2 regions of the Kluyvera sp. CRP genome follow, and region 2 is predicted to be linked to the other one. Evidence: predicted binding sites of a transcription regulator. Region 2 holds the regulator's gene; the other holds the start of a gene.
What was found. The regulator sigma-54, encoded in region 2, starts transcription at its own class of promoters, with help from an activator protein. The targets are predictions, from matches to a motif close to GTTGGCACANNTTTCGCTNT.
Positions count from the first base shown of each region.

Region 1 (4,213 bases), 620 kb from region 2:
AACGGCCAGATCGTCATCGACCAGTAAAATGCTGTTGATTAACGAGTTAAGGATCTGCCCAGCATCGGGCAGCGCGCCTGTTGCCATTTAGCAGTCTCCTGAAAAGGCTTGCACTGTTTTAGTGCAGTATAGCTTTTTACGGATAAAAAGCGCGGGAAATCAGGTTGTTGGTGGAGAAAAAAGCCCATCCTGAGATGGGCTGAAAGTTTCCACGGCAACTCAATTCCCGATTATCGCGCCAGCACCCATCGGCAATGACGCGACATCATCGGGAAAGTACAACTCAAAACGTATTAGACGCTGTAGTACAGCTCGAACTCTACCGGGTGCGGAGTCATGCGTACGCGGTCGTTCTCTTCGGTGCGCAGCGCGATGTAAGCATCGATAGCTTCATCAGTGAATACGCCACCTGCAGTCAGGAACTCGCGGTCTGCATCCAGTGCGTTCAGTGCTTCTTCCAGAGAGCCAGCAACCTGTGGGATCTCTTTCGCTTCTTCCGGCGGCAGGTCGTACAGGTTTTTGTCCATCGCTTCGCCCGGGTGGATCTTGTTCTTGATACCGTCAAGACCAGCCATCAGCAGTGCAGCGAAGCACAGGTACGGGTTAGCTGCCGGGTCCGGGAAGCGAACTTCGATACGACGCGCTTTCGGAGAAGCAACAACCGGAATACGGATGGAGGCAGAACGGTTACGGGCAGAGTAAGCCAGCATAACCGGCGCTTCGTAACCCGGGACCAGACGCTTGTAGGAGTTGGTGGTCGGGTTAGCCAGGGCGTTGATCGCTTTAGCGTGTTTGATAACGCCGCCGATGTAGTACAGCGCCTGCTCAGACAGACCCGCATATTTGTCACCGGAGAACAGGTTTACGCCGTTCTTGGACAGGGACATGTGGCAGTGCATACCGGAACCGTTATCGCCAAACATCGGTTTTGGCATAAAGGTCGCGGTTTTACCGAAGCGGTGAGCAACGTTGTGCACCACATATTTGTAGATCTGAATTTCGTCCGCTTTTTTGGTCATGGTGTTGAAGCGGGTTGCAATTTCGTTCTGGCCAGCGGTTGCCACTTCGTGGTGGTGCGCTTCAACGACCAGACCCATTTCTTCCATGATCAGACACATGGTAGAACGGATGTCCTGAGAAGAATCTACCGGAGGAACCGGGAAGTAACCGCCTTTCACGCCAGGACGGTGACCTTTGTTACCACCTTCGTATTTGGTGGAAGAGTTCCATGCGCCTTCGATGTCATCGATAGCGACGTGGGAACCGGAGATGGACGCGCCGAAACGGATGTCGTCAAACAGGAAGAATTCTGGCTCTGGCCCGAACAGAACGGTGTCTGCGATGCCGGTCGCGCGCAGGTACTCTTCAGCGCGTTTAGCGATGGAGCGCGGGTCACGGTCGTAGCCCTGCAGGGTGCCTGGTTCCAGGATGTCACAACGAATAATCAGGGTAGACTCTTCAAAGAACGGGTCGATGAGAGCGGTAGATGCGTCCGGCATCAGAACCATGTCAGATTCGTTAATGCCTTTCCAGCCGCCGATAGAGGAGCCGTCAAACATTTTGCCTTCTTCGAAGAATTCGGCATTCACCTGATGGGCAGGAATCGTGACGTGCTGTTCTTTACCTTTAGTATCGGTGAAGCGCAGATCGACAAACTTCACTTCATGTTCATTCAGCATCGTCAAAACGTGTTCAGCGGACATACTTTACATCTCCCGGATTTGTCATTGTCGTCGTCGTGGTAACGAGGTCTTCTATCACTGCTTAAAAATGGCGTTGTTGCCGTGAAAAATATAAAGCGAAATCTGTGCCAACTTTTAAATCACCCCCAAAAGGCGCTATCATGCGCACCATAGTGCAAAAGGGCTGCACCATGATAGCCGTTTTGCACCATTATAGTGCTTACACGCGAGCGTTGAGCACCATATTGGTGCAAATTGTGATTAGGTGCCCTTTTTATGCTCCGTGAAAGCGATCACAAAGAAACTCTGCGATACTTGTTTGCGGAGGATCTCTGTGATCCTGTTTTGTAGTGCGATTAATCCGTGTACAATAACGCGCTATTTCTAATGCCCGAGGCAAAGTTGTGATCGAAAATTTGCGTAACATCGCCATCATTGCTCACGTTGACCATGGTAAAACTACCCTGGTTGATAAGCTGCTGCAGCAATCCGGTACGTTCGACGAGCGTGCTGAAACTCAAGAGCGTGTGATGGACTCCAACGATTTGGAGAAAGAGCGTGGGATTACCATCCTCGCAAAAAACACCGCTATCAAATGGAATGACTACCGTATCAACATCGTTGATACCCCGGGGCACGCCGACTTCGGTGGTGAAGTTGAGCGCGTTATGTCCATGGTTGACTCCGTGCTGCTGGTAGTTGATGCCTTTGATGGCCCGATGCCGCAAACGCGCTTCGTGACCAAAAAAGCATTTGCTCACGGCCTGAAGCCAATTGTTGTCATCAACAAGGTTGACCGTCCGGGCGCGCGTCCTGATTGGGTTGTTGACCAGGTCTTCGACCTGTTCGTTAACCTCGACGCGACCGACGAGCAGCTGGACTTCCCGATCATCTACGCTTCGGCGCTGAACGGTATCGCGGGTCTGGATCACGAAGACATGGCTGAAGACATGACCCCGCTGTATCAGGCGATTGTTGACCATGTACCGGCGCCGGACGTAGACCTTGATGGTCCGCTGCAGATGCAGATCTCCCAGCTGGACTACAACAACTACGTTGGCGTTATCGGTATCGGCCGCATCAAACGCGGTAAAGTGAAACCGAACCAGCAGATCACTATCATCGATAGCGAAGGCAAAACCCGTAACGGTAAAGTCGGTAAAGTGCTGACTCACCTGGGTCTGGAACGTATCGACAGCACCCTCGCGGAAGCGGGCGACATCATCGCCATCACCGGTCTGGGCGAGCTGAACATCTCCGACACCATCTGCGATCCACAGAACGTCGAAGCGCTGCCGGCACTGTCCGTCGATGAACCGACCGTTTCTATGTTCTTCTGCGTTAACACCTCTCCGTTCTGTGGCAAAGAAGGTAAATTCGTTACCTCTCGTCAGATCCTTGACCGCCTGAACAAAGAGCTGGTGCACAACGTAGCGCTGCGCGTTGAAGAAACCGCTGACGCCGATGCGTTCCGCGTTTCTGGCCGTGGTGAACTGCACCTGTCCGTTCTGATTGAAAACATGCGTCGTGAAGGTTTCGAACTGGCGGTATCCCGTCCGAAAGTTATCTTCCGCGAAATCGATGGCCGCAAACAAGAGCCATACGAGAACGTAACGCTGGACGTCGAAGAGCAGCACCAGGGTTCTGTCATGCAGGCACTGGGCGAGCGTAAAGGCGACCTGAAAAACATGAATCCAGACGGTAAAGGCCGCGTACGTCTCGACTACGTGATCCCAAGCCGTGGTCTGATCGGCTTCCGTTCAGAATTCATGACCATGACTTCCGGTACCGGTCTGCTGTACTCCACCTTCAGCCACTATGACGATATCCGTCAGGGCGAAGTGGGCCAGCGTCAGAACGGCGTACTGATCTCCAACGGCCAGGGTAAAGCAGTTGCGTTCGCACTGTTCAGCCTGCAGGATCGCGGTAAGCTGTTCCTGGGCCACGGCGCAGAAGTTTACGAAGGCCAGATCATCGGTATTCACAGCCGTTCTAACGACCTGACCGTAAACTGCCTGACCGGTAAGAAACTGACCAACATGCGTGCATCCGGTACGGATGAAGCGGTTGTTCTGGTTCCGCCTATCCGCATGACTCTGGAGCAAGCTCTGGAATTCATCGATGATGACGAACTGGTCGAAGTGACTCCGCAGTCTATTCGTATCCGTAAACGTCACCTGACGGAAAACGACCGTCGTCGCGCAATGCGCGGTGCGAAAGAAGAGTAATCTTCTTTTTTCCGTGACCAAAACCCTGCCTTATGGCGGGGTTTTTCTTTTTCTGATAGCGCGCTTTTGTTCATGGTCAAACCCCGCCTTTCCCGCTACAGTAAAAATTCCACGGCGTGAACGGAGGCAAAAATGCTCTATATCTTTGATTTAGGTAATGTGATTGTCGACATTGATTTCAACCGTGTTCTGGGAACGTGGAGCGACCTTGCCCGTGTGCCGCTGGCGCAGTTGAAGCAGCGCTTTACTATGGGGGAGGCATTTCACCAGCACGAACGCGGTGAAATATCGGATGAAGCATTT
Region 1 is NZ_CP082841.1:1,064,075-1,068,287, reverse strand. Features, by position in the region: gene glnL (nitrogen regulation protein NR(II)) at 1-87, opposite strand, end outside; gene glnA (glutamate--ammonia ligase) at 294-1,703, opposite strand; gene typA (ribosome-dependent GTPase TypA) at 2,087-3,910, shown strand; gene yihX (glucose-1-phosphatase) at 4,043-4,213, shown strand, end outside.
Region 1: a site for sigma-54 is predicted at 1,796-1,815, ahead of glnA (glutamate--ammonia ligase). Genes of this name have one in related genera too.

Region 2 (4,213 bases):
TTCGGTGCCTTCATCATTGCGCAGCAGCACTTCCGCATCGTAATGCTGCATCAGTTCAAACAGCTTCATCGCCGGGCGCGCATGCATGCCCAGTTTGTTGGTGATTTCCACGGTCTGCTTTACGGTCATGATTTGCGTTTTTCCAGCGTCCGATGACGAGATTGCACGTTCTTACCGCGCGAGCGGAAGTAGTCAGCCAGCTGTTCGGCAACATAGACCGAACGGTGCTTACCGCCGGTACAGCCAATCGCAACCGTCAGATAGCTACGGTTGTTGGTTTCCAGCATAGGTAACCATAGCTCAAGATAGCTGCGGGTCTGGTAAATAAAGTTGTGAACTTCTGTGTGCCTGTCGAGGAACGCGGCAACCGGTTTGTCGAGGCCGGTCATTGGGCGCAGTTTCGGATCCCAGTGCGGGTTTGGCAGGAAGCGCACGTCAAAGACGTAGTCGGCGTCGATAGGAATGCCGTGCTTGAAGCCGAAAGATTCGAACACCATCGTTAGCTCGCGCTCGCGTTTGCCCAGCAGACGGGTGCGCAGCATTTCTGCCAGCTCGTGAACAGACATCTCGGAGGTGTCGACAATCAGGTCGGCGCGAGAGCGCAGCGGCTCCAGCAGGTTGCTCTCTTCATCAATCGCGCTTTCCAGCGACAGATTCTTGCTGGAGAGCGGGTGCAGACGGCGAGTGTCGCTGTAGCGACGAATCAGCGTGTTGCGGTCGGCGTCGAGGAACAGCAGCTGCGGGGAAAAGTTCTCCGGCAGGTTTTCCATTGCCCGTTCGAAGATTTCCGGGGTTTCAGGCATGTTACGCACGTCGATGCTCACGGCCGCCGAGATTTCGCGGTCGGCCAGCGTCTTTGCCAGCTCTGGCAGCAACACTACCGGCAGGTTATCAACGCAGTAGAAGCCCATATCTTCCAGCGCCCTCAGGGCCACTGATTTTCCCGAGCCAGAGCGGCCGCTGACGATCATCAGTACCATGTACCGTTTCTCCTCAGTACGATGTGATGTCCATTACGCATCATCGTGGGTTTCCGTATCGGTGATGATTTGATACAGCTCTTCGTCGCTCTGCGCGGCGCGCAAGCGGCGGCAAATGGTTTTATCTGCCAGACGTTTTGCCACCAGGGAAAGCGTATGCAGATGGGTTTTAGTCTGGTCGGCCGGCACCAGCAACGCAAAGAGTAAATCGACTGGCTGGTTGTCGATAGCGTCGAAGGCGATTGGCGTTTCGAGTTGCACGAACACACCGACCGCACGCAGCGTATCTTCTTCGAGCTTGCCGTGAGGAATGGCGATGCCGTTGCCGATGCCGGTACTGCCCATTTTTTCACGGGTCAGAATGGCTTCGAACACCACCTGCGGCGGCAGGCTAAGCTGTTTCGCCGCCAGCTCGCTGATGATTTCCAGCGCACGTTTTTTACTCTGACAGTGCACAGCACTGCGGGTACATTCCTGGTTAAGGACATTGCTCAGTTGTAGAGCCGAATCGTTATTTGTCATAATTTCACCTAAGCATCGCCCGATATGCAGGCATATCGGGCGATCGCTCGGACAATCAATGTTGTTTTAGTTTATCTTTGTGCTTGGTTAACTGTCTCGCCAGTTTATCGATCAAACCGTCGATGGCGGCATACATATCCTGCCCTTCCGCGCTGGCATGAAGTTCGCCGCCGTTCACGTGCAATGTCGCATCCGAGATGTGCGTCAGTTTCTCCACCTTTAACACAATATGGACCTGATTGATCCTCTCGAAATACTGCTCCAGCTTGCTGAATTTCGTGGTCACGAATTCGCGCATCGGCTCGGTGATCTCGACGTTGTGTCCAGTGATGTTGAGCTGCATAGTGTCTTCCTTATCAGTTGTGTCAGACCAGCTGTTTACGCTGGTTAGACGGCGGAATGGATAAAGACTCTCGGTACTTTGCAACGGTGCGCCTTGCCACCATGATACCCTGTTCAGAGAGCATGGTGGTCAGCTTACTGTCGCTCAGTGGTTTCGCGGGATTCTCCGCGGCAATCAATTTCTTAACCAGCGCCCGAATGGCCGTGGACGAGGCTTCGCCGCCGCCCTCGGTGCTGACGTGGCTGGAGAAGAAATATTTAAGCTCGAAAATGCCCCGTGGGCTATGCAAATACTTCTGCGTGGTAACACGCGAAATGGTGGACTCGTGCATCTCGACGGTCTGGGCGATGTCAGCCAGCACCATCGGTTTCATGTACTCTTCGCCAAGGTCGAAAAAGGCCTGCTGTTGCTCGACGATGCAGCGGCTGACGCGCAGCAGCGTATCGTTGCGGCTCTCAAGACTCTTGATCAGCCATTTGGCTTCCTGCAGGTTGCTGCGGATAAACTGGCTGTCGGCGTCGTTGCGGGCGTTGTTGCACATGCCCGCGTAATGCTGGTTAATCTGCAGACGCGGAATGCTGTCGGCGTTCAGCTCGACCACCCAGCGATCGTTGACCTTGCGCACCAGTACGTCCGGAATCACATACTCCGGTTCACCGGTCTGGATCGATTGGCCCGGGCGCGGATCCAGCGACTGGATCAGATCGACCGCTTCTTTCAGTACGTCTTCTTTCAGGCGGGTGACCCGCATCAGCGAGCGGAAATCGTGGTTAGCGAGCAGATCGAGATGATCGCTGATAATCAGGCGCGCTTCATCCAGACGCGGCGTGTCTGCTGAAAATTGTGACAGCTGGATCAGCAGACAATCGCGGAGATCTTTGGCGGCTACGCCGACCGGATCGAAACGCTGGATGCGTTTAAGTACCGCCTCCACTTCGTCCAGGCCAATTTCGTCGTCGCCGATGCTTTCGCGGATATCTTCGACGGTGACGGTGAGGTAGCCGGTGTCATCCACCGCGTCGACGATCGACGTGGCGATCGCCCGGTCGGTATCGGTAAACGGCGTTAACTCTACCTGCCACATCAGGTAATCCTGAAGTGACTGGGTGGTTTCACCCTGATAAACCGGCAGTTCGTCGTCCTGATAGTCCGCCCCGGTACCGGAAGGAGTTCCGGCGGTGTAGATTTCGTCCCAGCTGGCGTCAAGTGGCAGCTCTTCGGGCATGTCCGGCTTTTCCAGCGCGTCTACGCTGTCCAGCGTTTCGTTATCGACGGTTTCCTGAGTCTCTACTTCATCGTGAAGATCGGTTTGCTCGAGCAGGGGATTGCTCTCCAGCGCCTGCTGGAGTTCCTGCTGAAGTTCCAGCGTAGACAATTGCAACAGACGAATGGCCTGCTGTAACTGGGGCGTCATGGCAAGCTGTTGGCTGAGCCTTAATTGCAAACCTTGCTTCATGTTCAGAACGAATATCTCCCGCTAACGTCGATAACCACTACCCTATCAGAGTCTGAAGTCTTCCCCAAGATACACGCGTTTAACATGTTCGTCTTCCAGGATCTCCTGCGGTGTCCCGTGGGCGATCAGATGCCCCTGGCTGACGATGTAAGCGCGTTCGCACACTGCCAGCGTTTCACGGACGTTATGGTCGGTAATCAGTACCCCAAGGCCGCTGTCGCGCAGGTGTTCGATGATGCGTTTGATGTCGATAACGGAGATCGGGTCAACGCCGGCAAACGGTTCATCCAGCAGGATAAACTTCGGGTTTGCCGCCAGCGCGCGGGCGATTTCAACGCGGCGGCGTTCACCACCGGAAAGCGCCTGGCCCAGACTGTCGCGCAGATGTTCGATGTGGAACTCTTCCATCAGCTCTTTGGCGCGGTCTTCTCGCTGCTCATTACTGAGATCGTCGCGGATCTGCAGCACCGCCATCAGGTTATCGTAGACGCTCAGACGACGGAAAATCGACGCTTCCTGCGGCAGATAGCCGATACCGCGGCGGGCACGAGCGTGCAGTGGCAGCAGGCTGATGTCTTCGTCATCAATGATGATATTGCCCGCATCGCGCGGCACGATGCCGACCACCATGTAGAAGGTGGTGGTTTTACCCGCGCCGTTCGGCCCAAGCAGGCCCACAATCTCACCGGAGTTGACGGTCAGACTGACATCTTCCACGACGCGGCGGCCTTTGTAGGCCTTCGCCAGATTTTTTGCAGTTAATGTCGCCATAACGAATTAGTTACTCTTCTTCTGTGCCGGAGCCTGGTCCTTGGATTTGTCCTGTAGCTGGGACGGAACCAGAACGGTGGTGACGCGTTTGCCTTTGTCGCTAAACGCCTGCATTTTCTGCTCTTTCACCAGGTAGGTGAT
Region 2 is NZ_CP082841.1:1,682,958-1,687,170, forward strand. Features, by position in the region: gene npr (PTS phosphocarrier protein NPr) at 1-129, opposite strand, end outside; gene rapZ (RNase adapter RapZ) at 126-980, opposite strand; gene ptsN (PTS IIA-like nitrogen regulatory protein PtsN) at 1,014-1,502, opposite strand; gene hpf (ribosome hibernation promoting factor) at 1,558-1,845, opposite strand; gene rpoN (RNA polymerase factor sigma-54) at 1,868-3,301, opposite strand; gene lptB (LPS export ABC transporter ATP-binding protein) at 3,347-4,072, opposite strand; gene lptA (lipopolysaccharide ABC transporter substrate-binding protein LptA) at 4,079-4,213, opposite strand, start outside.